DNA from 2 places in the Absiella sp. AM09-50 genome. Region 1 is predicted to be linked to the other one. Evidence: predicted binding sites of a transcription regulator. Region 1 holds the regulator's gene; the other holds the start of a gene.

Region 1 (6,428 bases):
GATTCTCATCTGCATGAAACGATCATCGCCCTTACGTGGACCATTGCTTTGACGACGGCTTCCACCGCCTCCAAAACCTCCACCGAAGAAAGAACCGAAGATATCAGAGAAGTCACCAAATCCATCAAAGCCACCAGCACCTCCGCCAAATCCACCGGCACCATCCATGCCCGCAAATCCAAACTGGTCATAAGTTGCTTTTTTCTGAGGATCACTCAGCACTTCATATGCTTCATTTACTTCCTTAAACTTTTCTTCAGCACCCGGTTCCTTGTTGACATCCGGGTGATATTTTTTTGCCATCTTACGATATGCACGTTTTATTTCATCGTCGCTTGCCCCTTTTTGAATACCAAGGACTTCATAATAATCTCTCTTATCACTCATATCGGATCACCTTCCTACTCATCAAGACTGTATATAAACTGCGATAGCCCTGATTCCCCAAAAATACGGACTCTTGGCAACTGCAGCTTATCCATACCGGGTTCTATTTTACCATAATTTGTTGTAAAAGCCATACGTACGCCGCTATCTTTCATAATTTCTAACGCACTTTCTGTCACATCACCATAAGGATAACAATATACAAAGCCTCCGCCTATAATGGAAAAAGACTTTTTCGTATCCTTAATACCCGTATCCAGATCAACACAGCGAAGTGCTCCACCATGTCCACCATCACATCCACCAGTATGCATCGCATAGGAGTGTGATTGTAATTCCATACCATTTTCCTTCATTTCTTGAAAGGTATCAGGCAATGTGTCATCTTTGAATTTATTCATAATCAGAAACAGGGTTGCTTTCATATCATATTTTTTCAACAATGGATAAGCATATTGATAAATGCTTTTTGTTCCATCATCTACTGTTAAGGATACACTTTTCTTCGGTAAACGGATTTTACCATCCATGAAATACTCTAAATCCTGCATATAAACAGTTTGATATCCTTTTTCCTTTAAATATTTTAACTGATCTTCAAAATCATTCACTTCCAGCCAGTTCCCATTTTCTGCCTTTTCTCCATTCGCTTTGGAATAGAAATAATGATACATAAATACGGGAACATCTTTTGCGGCTTCTTCCTTTGTATTATCTGCTTGTTTTGTTTCCTTGATATCCTTTTGATCAATAAAGTATAACTGATCATTGACCATTACACCAATCGTTTTTTTATTTTTCATATAAATTGGATAACTGTCTTTTTGATTCATTGTCACAAGTGCATTCCCATCACCATCTTTTAAAGTATAGGAATCATTTGTAGTGATTGTTTCATTAAAAGGAAGATACCTGCTGGTCATTTTTTGTTTAGTAAGTGCAGCTGCTTCTTTTACATCTTCTGCTTTTACATAAACATCCTGATTTTTTAATTTAAAATATGCGGTATGCATATCCTGTTTATCCTTATTCTCCAGTTGCATGGTTACATTAGGATAAACTTTCGCAAATTCTTCATATTCATCCTTGTTCAGTTGATACAATGCCGCTTCCTTGTTTACTTGAACATATGGATGATAGAATTCTGTAATATCTATGGTTTTATGCGATGTATACACATAAAACGCAAGTAGACCACAACATACAAAACCTAGCGCAAGCACTAGGATTTGTAGTCGTTTCGTCGTTTTATTTCTTTTCTTCAAATTCTGCGTCTACGACATTGTCATCGTTGTTGTTTCCAGCATCTCCACCTGGATTACCAGTATTTTGCTGCTGCTGATACATCTGGGCACTAGCTGCCTGAGCTGCTTTTTCCAAAGCTTCCAGTTTTGTCTTAACAGCTTCCATATCGTTTTCATCTAATGATTTCTGTAAATCATCACGCAGTTTCTGAGTTTCTTCTTTCTGGTTAGCATCAATCTTATCACCATTGTCTGCTAACATAGAGTCGATCTGAGCGATAAATCCTTCAGCACGGTTACGTAAATCGATTTCTTCTTTACGTTTTTCATCTTCAGCTTTGTGTTCTTCAGCTTCACGAACCATACGATCGATTTCTTCATCACTTAAACCACTTGTATTCTGAATTGTGATAGACTGTTCTTTACCTGTTCCTTTATCTTTTGCAGATACGTGTACGATACCATTAACGTCAATATCAAATGTAACTTCAATCTGAGGCACACCACGACGTGCAGGAGCGATACCGTCTAATTTAAACATACCTAACTCTTTATTGTCGTTTGCCATTGGTCTTTCACCCTGTAATACACGGATATCTACAGCAGGCTGGTTATCAGCAGCAGTTGAGAAAATCTGTGATTTACTTGTAGGGATTGTTGTGTTACGTGGAATTAATACAGTCATCACGCCACCCATTGTTTCAATACCTAAGCTTAATGGTGTAACGTCTAACAATAATACATCTTTTACATCACCAGCGATAACACCACCCTGGATTGCTGCACCCATAGCAACTACTTCATCAGGGTTTACAGAACGGTTTGGTTCTTTACCTAATGCATTCTTAACAGCTTCCTGTACAGCAGGGATACGAGTAGATCCACCTACTAACAATACCTGGTGAATATCGTTCTTTGTTAAACCAGCATCACGTAATGCGTTACGTACTGGTTCCATTGTACGTTCTACTAAGTGTTTTGTCATTTCATCAAATTTTGCACGTGTTAATGTTGCTTCAAAGTGAAGTGGTCCATCAGCTCCAGCAGAGATAAATGGTAAGGAAATCTGTGTCTGTACCATACCTGATAAATCTTTCTTAGCTTTTTCACCAGCTTCTTTTAAACGCTGCATAGCCATTGTATCTTTTCTTAAGTCTACGCCGTTTTCTTTTTTGAATGTATCTACCATCCAGTCAACAACAACGTTATCGAAGTCATCTCCACCTAAGTGAGTATCACCATTTGTAGATAATACTTCAAATGTTCCATCTGCAAGTTCCAGGATAGAAACATCAAATGTTCCACCACCTAAGTCATAAACCAATACTTTTTGTTCGCTGTCTGTCTTATCAATACCATAAGCAAGCGCTGCTGCAGTTGGTTCGTTGATAATACGTTCTACTTCCAAACCAGCAATTTTACCAGCATCTTTTGTTGCCTGACGCTGTGCATCGTTGAAATATGCAGGAACTGTAATAACAGCCTTTTCAACTTTTTCACCTAAGTAATCTTCTGCATATCCTTTCAAATATTGAAGGATCATTGCACTTACTTCCTGTGGTGTATATTGTTTGCCTTCTAATTCTACTTTTTCATTTGTACCCATTAAACGTTTAATAGAACTTACTGTGTTTTTGTTTGTTACTACCTGACGTTTTGCAGCATCACCAACGATACGTTCTCCGTTTTTGTATGCTACGACTGATGGAGTTGTACGGTTACCTTCTGGGTTTGTAATAACCTTGCAGTCCCCACCATCCATGACAGCAACACAGCTGTTTGTTGTACCTAAGTCAATACCAATAATCTTACTCATAATCGTTTCCTCCTTTTATTCGCTTACTTTAACAAGCGTTGCACGCAATACACGGTCTTTTAACATATATCCTTTTTGTAAAACTTCGATAACCATACCAGGTTCTACGCCTTCTTTGGCTTCCTGCATCAATGCCTGATGGAAGTTTGGATCAAATGGCTTATCTTTTGCCTCAATTTCCTTTACGCCTTCCATTTCCAGAATATGCACCAGCTGCTGGTAAATCATTTCAAATCCTTTTGCGTAATTTTTTACGTTAGGATCATCTACCTTGACATCCAGTGCACGCTCTAAGTTATCAATAACCGGTAGCACTTCTGTGGCAAATCCCTGAATACGGTATTTACGAACGTTGTCAGCTTCACTTTGCAGACGTTTCTTTAAGTTTTCAGCATCTGCATATGCTTTAAAGTAAGCATTCTTACTTGCCGCAAGTTCTTCCTTCAGTTTTGCATTCTCTTCTTCTAATTCCTCAATGCGCTTTTTCTTGCCGAATTTTGCGCCTTTTTTGTCTTCTTTTTTGTTTTCTGTTTCTTCCTGTTTTTCTTCAGGAGTAGTTTCTTCACTGACCGTTTCTTTCACGTCTTCTTTTACTTCTTCACACGTTTCTTCTGCGGTCGTTTCTTTTTCTTTTACATTTTCTTCCTGCATGTTGACCTCCTATTGATTTTCTTCCCGATACAAGTCTTCGATCACTTTGCTCATATATTCCATTAAAGCAACAACTCGGTTATATTGCATACGTGTTGGACCGACAATCATCAACTCACCCTGTTCTTCATTGTTCAGCTTGAACTTACTGCTGACAACTGCAACATCATCAATCTGAATCAGGTCATTATCTCCACCAATCTGGATAGCGACATTTCCATCATGATTGGCAATCTGACGAAATAGTGAGCTGTCCTCTAACATTTTCATCAGTTCTTTCAGCTTTTCGATATCCGCAAATTCCGGTTGATACAACATGTTGGATTGACCACTGCAATATACGTTATCACTCGCAAATTTCATAAAGGCATTTACGAATGCTTCAAATAGCACTTCATGTCGTGCAACATGACTTGCTAACAGCGGTTGGATTTCCTTCATCTTATTCACAACTTCACCAATTGGCGTACCACTTAACTTATCATTCAACAAATCACAGCATGTCTTGATATCCTTGACACTGACATCTTCTCCAAAATGGAAAGTTTTATTCTCTGTATGTCCATGATCTGTAATAAAGATAGCCACAGCACTACGTTCGTTTAAGGGAACTAGCTGGATATGCTGTAAAGTCTGATACTTGCTGTCCGGTCCTAATACCACCGATGTTAACGATGTCATCTGTGATAAAATATCACAGCTTTTCTTAACGATTTCATCCATGGAATAATGGCGTTCAGAGAACACAGCCTGCAGGGAATGTTTGACACCTTCATCAAGCTGTTTCTCCATCAGATGTTCAACATAGAAACGATACCCTTTACTGCTTGGGATTCGTCCACTGGAAGTATGTGTCTTTTCCAAAAGGCCCATTTCCTCTAAGGCAGCCATTTCGTTTCGAATAGTAGCGCTTGAACAAGTGAAATCCAAAAGATCTAACAGACGCTTAGAACCAACTGGCTCTGCTGTTCTTGTGAACTCATCTACAATTGCTTTAAATATTGCAATCTGTCTTTCTGTCATCTCTGGTCCACTCCTTTCTAGCACTCCACTTCTATGTCTGCTAATAGTATATGACAATATTTTAGCACTGTCAACACTTTAGTGCTAAATTGCCAATAAATTTTCCTGTTGTTTGAAAAAAAGCCTGTTCTATCCTGTATTTTGTACTATATCACTCTTAAAAATTATCAAAACCTTAACAAACGCCTTGCCTTTATCCTTTATAATGTATATGGTTTGCATAACCGCACAAAATTTCATATACTATAGATATCAAATATTCATCGTTTGACATAGTATAATATGATAAAGAAAAAGGAAGGTAATTTATGAAAAAAATAGACTGGAATGGTGACATTCATATTCTGGCTGGGACCACATTACGTGATCTTGAAGCTTTGGAAAATAATAATATGGCGTTGCATGTTGGTGGAAACTTAGATCATGTCATAGAAAATCGAAAACATCTGTGTGATGCTTTAGGCACAGATTTGCAGCATTGTGTATTCGCAAAACAGACACACAGTGATCATATTCATTGTGTAACCCTTGATGATTTAGGCAAGGGTGCTTATGAACAGGCAAGCGCCATTGATGATTGTGATGCTTTATATACAAGAGAAAGCAATGTTTTACTTGGTGTATTTCATGCGGATTGTGTTCCTGTTTTGTTATATGATCCCATTCAAAATATCATAGCAGCCATTCATAGCGGCTGGCAGGGTACGGTAAAAGAAATCACACGTAAAACCATGGAGCATCTGATCACACAGGAGCATGTGGACCCATCGCATGTGATTGCCTATATTGGGCCGGCCATCGCTTATCGAAGCTTTGAAGTAGGTCGTGATGTTATTGATCAAATTTTATCTATGAGTTTTGATACATCCGGTTATATCACATATTTATCAGATGAGAAAGCCCTGGTGAACAATCGTGGATTAAATAAACAGATGCTGCTTGATGCCGGAGTACCAATGGAAAACATTACCATCAATAAATCTGATACATTTTCACCAAATGATGCTTTGTTCAGTTATCGAAGAGATCATCACTGTGGCAGACATTTAAGCTATATTATCCGTAAAGACATCGATTAACGTCGATGTTTTTTTCTTCCTAATGGCTAGGATAGTTTTTTCTCAATTCCCCTTTTGGTTTATCCTATAATGAAGATAAGAAAAATCGAGGAGGTAGTTTATGAAGGTTTTAGTAGCGCGTTTCAGCTCAGAATCCAATGAACATTCCCGTTCATTGATGTCATTTGACAAATTTGTTTTTAAATTCGGGGAAGATTGTGTTGATTCCATGTATACCAGAGATATCTT
Region 2 (6,428 bases), 140 kb from region 1:
AAGGAGAAAATTCCTATGAAAAAGAATAAAACAAAAATAATTATAACGATTGCGATAATCTGTGTCATCATTGGTTCTGTATTGTTAGGCGCAGGACTTGCGATGGGTGGAGATATCCAAACACTGCATATTGGGAAAGATAATACAAGCTGGTGGCCATTTGAAGGCTCTTTAGGCATTAATGTGTTGGAAGAAAATGAATATACAGATAATAGTCGTAATACATGGGAAATGCCATTAAATAAAGATACACAGCTAAGTATTGAGATGGATTTAGGCGATATCAGAATCAAAGAAGGCAATGAATCAAAGATTAAGTTTTACAACATCAAAGAAAGTGAAGTCACAACAAAACTTGACGGTAATGAAAAAGAAATAAAAATCAAGCGTCCGGGTATCCATCATAATGTGAAAAATGCACGTATGGAAATTACTTTGAGAAAAGATGCAGTATACAATCTAGAAGTGGATAATAAACTGGGGGATATCAATATCAATGATTTGAATTTTAGAAAGTTGGATATCGAAGCGAATATGGGAGATATCACATTACAGGATATTCACAGTAAACAGACAGATGTAAACAATGATTGTGGAGATATCAAAATGTTTGGGGTATATGAAGGAGAAACTTCAGTAGAAAATAAACTAGGAGATATCAAAATGGAAATTACTGGTAATAAGAACACGTTTGATTTTGATATAGAAAACAAATTAGGCGATACACTGATACAAGATCAAAACTATGAATTTAAGAGTAAGATCAAAGAAAAGCATGGCAATGCCAATCGTTTAGAAATTGATTGCCACTTAGGTGACATCAAGGTACATTTTAGGTAAACATAATGAAAGATGCGGCGATAGAAAGATGTAAACAAGAGTTTGAGAATACTTCACAAAAGGATATCCTATTTCCTAAAGCAAATCATACAGAGCGTATGAAAAACATGCGCTTTGTGAACATGCTAAAGAAATGTGATCAATCACAGATACTTGATAAGCTTCAAAAAAAGAATGCGATATTTGATTTATCATGGATGAAGGAAGAAGAAGCAGAAAGTTTTCAAAAGTTAAGCGAGCAGTTTGTGAAAGATGCACGGGCATTTGATGAAACATTAAAAGATGAAGATATTTTTCAGGCTTTGCGAAATATTTGGATTATCTGGATGTTGGAGTTATTGTTTCAACTGCCACTTGTATATCATGAAGCCATGTTTGCGTATAGTATGTTGTATCCTTATTCAGATAATCTATTGGATGATACAACATGCAGTAAGGAAGAAAAAAGACAGTTTAATCAATGGTTTAGCGAGCGTCTGCATGGTAATTACGAACCAAGTCAACAGCTTTTGCGTATGAAGATTGATAGACTTGTGCAAATGATAGAAGCACACTTTCCAAGAGTTACATTTTCCAATGTATATGAAGGCTTGTATATGATACAAAATGCACAGATTGCATCGGTTCAACAAAGTGAGCATTTAGATCTGTCAAAAATATATGATATCTCAGTTGATAAAGGTGGTACATCTGTAATTGCGGATGGTTATTTGATTAATGGGGAGATGTCAAAGGAACAGTTTCAATTCTGTGTTGATTTTGGCTTTGCTTTACAGATCGTTGATGATATTCAGGATCAATTGGAAGATGGAGCATGTGGTCATCATACACTTGCGACCATGTGTAAAACAAAAGCACAGCGTGCGTCATTATTTCAAAAATGCTGGCATTTCTTTGATCATTTACTGGAAGGTTTTCCATGTGCTCGTCATGAAGTTAAAGATTTTGTGAAAGACAGCTGCCATGAATTGCTGGCACAATGTGTCCTTCAACAAAAACAGTTATATCCTAAGCGATTAGTAGAAGATATCATGGAGGCATTGCCACTTGAAAGTGATGATATAGAATCCTTATCTAAAGAGATGAAAGAAAAAATGGAACAGGCAGTTGTTACACTGTAGTTCCATTTTTTTATAATTTATTTTCCAATGTATTTGAAACGCGGTACGATTTTACCATCCACTTCTACATCTTCCAAGAACATATCAAGTGGGCGAATCCATACTTCACCATTACCATATAATTGTCGATAAACAACATAAGATTCTAAGGTTTCACTATGTTTTGCGACATAAAGCACAGTATAATGTTTACCTTTGAAATGTTCATAGACACCAGGTGTAATTGGCATATCAATCACAGGCAGTACTATTGCCTGTTCTTCTTTGGTTTCTGGTAATGGCATGATTTCCTGTTCAGGTGCTTCTTCTTTTATAATTTTTTTAGGCATCTTCTTCACTACGCCTTTTTCATTATCTGCGCATGGAATCAGGATATATGCAGATTTTGGCTCCATATCCAATTCGATATGATTATCTTTTGCCAGATAGACTACATCTTTACACATGTCTTTATATGCAAATGCCGTACATGGAAGCTCCATCGTGAAGGTATCATCACTGACATTAAATGCCACAACCACATGTGTTTTTTCATCCTTTCGCATAAATGCAAATTGCTCATTGCGTACAACCAGTTGTTCATAAGCACCATAGCGTAACGCAGAAAGTTCTCCATATATCTTTCCCAACATGGCAATATGTTCACATAGTTCTTCATCATAAGAAGGATCTTCTAAAGGAAGGCATGGGCGGATATCGGCATCACTACCATCATGTTTTGTGCCCTTGACTGCCCATTCACTGCCATAATAAATACTTGGAATACCTGGCATGGTATATAACATAGTATAAACATTTTTTAAGTCATTTGGATCTTTCAGGGTACTTGCTAGACGGTTTACATCATGATTGTCTACGAAATTATACAGATTCAGATTACGATAGATTCCACCATTTCCAAACTGACGATTCAAGGAATATGCGATTTCAAAGTAATTTTTCTCATTATGGGAAGAATATAATCCTTTGTAGCACTCATAATTTGTCACACTGTCCAACATTTCATCATTTGCCCAGCGATTATAATCACCATGAATGATTTCTCCCATCAACCAGAAATCAGGAGCTTTTTCTTTACAGAACTGTTTTAAGCAGCGAAAGAAATCCTGATCGATACAATCCGCAGCATCTAAACGTAAACCATCGATATGAAATTCATCCATCCACATGGCTATGCTTTCCAACAGATAAGATACCACTTCTTCATTTCTTAAATTCAATTTTACAAGATTGTAATGTCCTTCCCATGCATCATATGTGAAAGGATCACCACAGGGGCTTTGTCCATAGAAGTTTAAATTATGAAACCAGCTGCAATAGCAGGAAGCCTGTCCTTTTTCTATAACATCTAAAAATGCCCAAAATCTTCTTCCTACATGATTGAATACGCCATCTAATACAATACGTATACCTGCCTCATGCAAGGCATCACAAACCTCTTTAAAATCTTCATTAGTGCCTAAGCGATGATCAATCATACGATAATCACTTGTATCATATCCATGCTCATAGCTTTCAAATACAGGCCCTAAATATACAGCGTTGATATGCATGTCCACTAGATGTGGAATCCACTCTTTCAGCTTTAAAATACGATGATTGATGCTTTCCTGATGATATTGTTCACAACCACAGAATCCTAGGGGATAAATATGATAGAACACAGCATCCTTTGTCCAGTTATTCATTTGATTCACCTCGGTATTAGTATACCATGAATTACGCTTTCATGAGCAAAATAAGTGAAAAAAACACGGTGTTTTATTTTTACACCGTGTCTATTTTTTATTCAATTGCGATGACTTTCTTTTCTTCCACCGCTTTTTGATCAACCTTAGGTAAAGTGATTTTTAATTCACCATTACAAAAGCTTGCTTTAATATCACTTTGTTTAACACCTTCACCAACATAGAAGTTACGTGAACAGCTGCCAGAGAAACGTTCCTGGCGAATGATATTGCCTTCTTTATCTTTTTCCTCACTGTTGGCATCACGTTTTGCGTGAATACTCAGATAACCATTCTTTAATTCCATCTGAATATCCTCTTTTTTAAATCCAGGCAGTTCCATATCTAACAGATAACAACCATCTTGTTCCTTGATATCCGTTTTCATATAGCTGCTTGATTTAGAAAAGAATGGATCATAAAACAGTTCATCAAACGTGTCATTAAATAATTCTGGTAGAAATTTCATAACGATCGCCTCACTTTGAATATTAAGAATGAAAAGCCTACCAATTCATTCGTTTAATCGATTGGAATAAAGCGTTTTTCTTCAACTTTCTTTGGAGCTTCCTTTGGAACGATTACTTTTAATTCACCATTGCCAAAGCTTGCTTTGATATCCTCATGTGTGATATCTTCACCAACATAGAAGCTTCTTGTACAAGTACCAGAGAAACGTTCCTGACGAATGATATTGCCTTCGTCATCCTTGTCTTCTTTGTTTGTGTTACGGCTGGCATTGATTGTCAGATAACCTTCTTTTAATTCCATCTGAATATCTTCTTTCTTGAATCCAGGTAATTCCATATCCAGAATAAAGTTACCATCTTTTTCACGAATGTCAGTTTTCATCATGTTGTGATCATGCATCATATCATCAAATGCATCATTAAATAAACCAGGGAATAATCTCATCATAATTGCCTCCTTTTATCTATCATTCAATTGGAATGAATGTTGTTTCTTCTACTTTTTTCACAGGTTCTTTTGGTACTGTGATCTTTAATTCACCATTTTCATAAGCTGCCTTGATATCTTCTGGGCGAATGCCTTCGCCAATATAGAAACTTCTTGAACAGCTTCCAGAGAAACGTTCCTGACGAATGATTTGACCAGCTTCATTACGTTCTTCCTCGTTGTTTAAACGCGTAGCCTGAATTGTCAAATATCCATCCTTTAAATCCATATGAATATTTTCTTTCTTGTATCCTGGCAATTCGATATCCAACAGGTAATTGCCATCTTTTTCTTTAATATCACATTTCATATTGTGTACATCATGAAACATGTCATCAAAGCCTTCATTGAATAATCCAGGTAGAAATCTCATCATCATAATAACCGCCTCTTTTTATTTTTATCATGACTACCTGTAAAGCTCTTATCAACTTTACGCCTATATTATAACGCAAAAATTAGCACTGTCAATAGTAGAGTGCTAAAATGTTCAAATATTTTCATCAATGGATATTTTGATTATATAAAATACTTTTGTCTAAACTGACGAGGTGTCATTTGCATTATCATTTTAAATTCTTTTGTGAAATAGCTGGAGCTTTCAAAACCGCATTGATAAGCTATTTCTGTAATTGTAACATCCTGTGTGAGTAATAATTCTGCAGCCTTTGCGATACGATATTTCAAGACATAACGCATAGGGGAAATATGTAAAAAAGATGCAAAAGAGCGTTGACATTCTCTTATACTGATGCCACCAATTGCAGCGATTTCTTTTACACTGATACTTTCCTGATAGTGTTCATCAATCCAGAAAAGCATTTGTTTCATTCGCTGTTCCTGCTGGTATAATGTCTTTTTCAAAGTCACTGTCTGGTTGTTTTTTAAAATCAGCAGGATATGCGATAATGCTTCCCGTACAATAAACTCATAACCATATATTTCTTTTTCACATGCATGAAAAGCTTCATCAAAATATGATGAGATCACAGCATCTGACAATGGATAAAAACCAGCACCCTGTTCTATGAAAGGATGAAGATACAATAGGTCAAATGCACTACCAGGGGCGCCTGACAGCAAGGATGGATCAAATACCATGGAACGATAACGACAGGGACTTTCACTTTCACAAATGATACCATGTAACACATTTACATTCACAAAATAGCCATCACCAGCCTGTAATCTGACCTCCTGATCAATCAAAGACAAAGTAACACAGCCTTCTTCCAAATAGAATATTTCCATTTCCGGATGCCAGTGAGGCGCAATATCTCCACTTATAAAATCATGAATATCACAATGGTATGCACTACAAGGAAATAAAGATGTGCCTGCCTGAAATAATTGCCTTCCATCTCTGCTCTTTGATATATTGTTTACAGATGTAATCATTTGATTCCTTCTTTCTTGTCGCTTTTGTTATAGTATATGACGTTTTAATGAAAGAAACAAGTATCTGACTTCGTTATAATGATAATGTAAAAAAAGATAGAGAGGAGTATACTTATGGCAAGAAAATGGAAAGATACACTATTACAATTACTATTAAACAACCTTTTATACCTGCAACAAAACGCATATCATGAATCTGAAAGAAAGCTCTACAAGAAAAATACAATACAATTTTTATATTTATATCCTGATGCGCATAGGATATGTGAAAGTTTTCATGATTTAGATATTATAAAAGGAATCAATGCATGATTCCTTTTTAGGCCAGATGAATGGTTTCTTGTGTGTTGACATCTTTATGATGAAGAAATAAGCCAATGATGCC

What was found. Region 1 encodes HrcA, which represses chaperone genes, less so after heat shock. Its sites were predicted from a motif close to TTTTAGCACTNNNNNNNNNNNAGTGCTAAAA; they were not measured.
Region 2: the regulator HrcA is predicted to act here: its motif matches at 5,102-5,132, upstream of DW114_RS01605 (Hsp20/alpha crystallin family protein).

Annotation. Positions count from the first base shown of each region.
Region 1 is NZ_QVFI01000001.1:456,041-462,468, reverse strand. It holds gene dnaJ (molecular chaperone DnaJ) at 1-387, opposite strand, end outside; gene DW114_RS02290 (polysaccharide deacetylase family protein) at 402-1,652, opposite strand; gene dnaK (molecular chaperone DnaK) at 1,636-3,447, opposite strand; gene grpE (nucleotide exchange factor GrpE) at 3,463-4,098, opposite strand; gene hrcA (heat-inducible transcriptional repressor HrcA) at 4,108-5,121, opposite strand; gene pgeF (peptidoglycan editing factor PgeF) at 5,430-6,200, shown strand; gene DW114_RS02265 (M81 family metallopeptidase) at 6,301-6,428, shown strand, end outside.
Region 2 is NZ_QVFI01000001.1:319,408-325,835, forward strand. It holds gene DW114_RS01575 (DUF1700 domain-containing protein) at 1-29, shown strand, start outside; gene DW114_RS01580 (DUF4097 family beta strand repeat-containing protein) at 16-840, shown strand; gene DW114_RS01585 (hypothetical protein) at 846-1,961, shown strand; gene DW114_RS01590 (DUF1653 domain-containing protein) at 1,979-3,649, opposite strand; gene DW114_RS01595 (Hsp20/alpha crystallin family protein) at 3,747-4,157, opposite strand; gene DW114_RS01600 (Hsp20/alpha crystallin family protein) at 4,211-4,606, opposite strand; gene DW114_RS01605 (Hsp20/alpha crystallin family protein) at 4,626-5,021, opposite strand; gene DW114_RS01610 (helix-turn-helix transcriptional regulator) at 5,165-6,043, opposite strand; gene DW114_RS01615 (hypothetical protein) at 6,158-6,355, shown strand; gene DW114_RS01620 (hypothetical protein) at 6,363-6,428, opposite strand, start outside.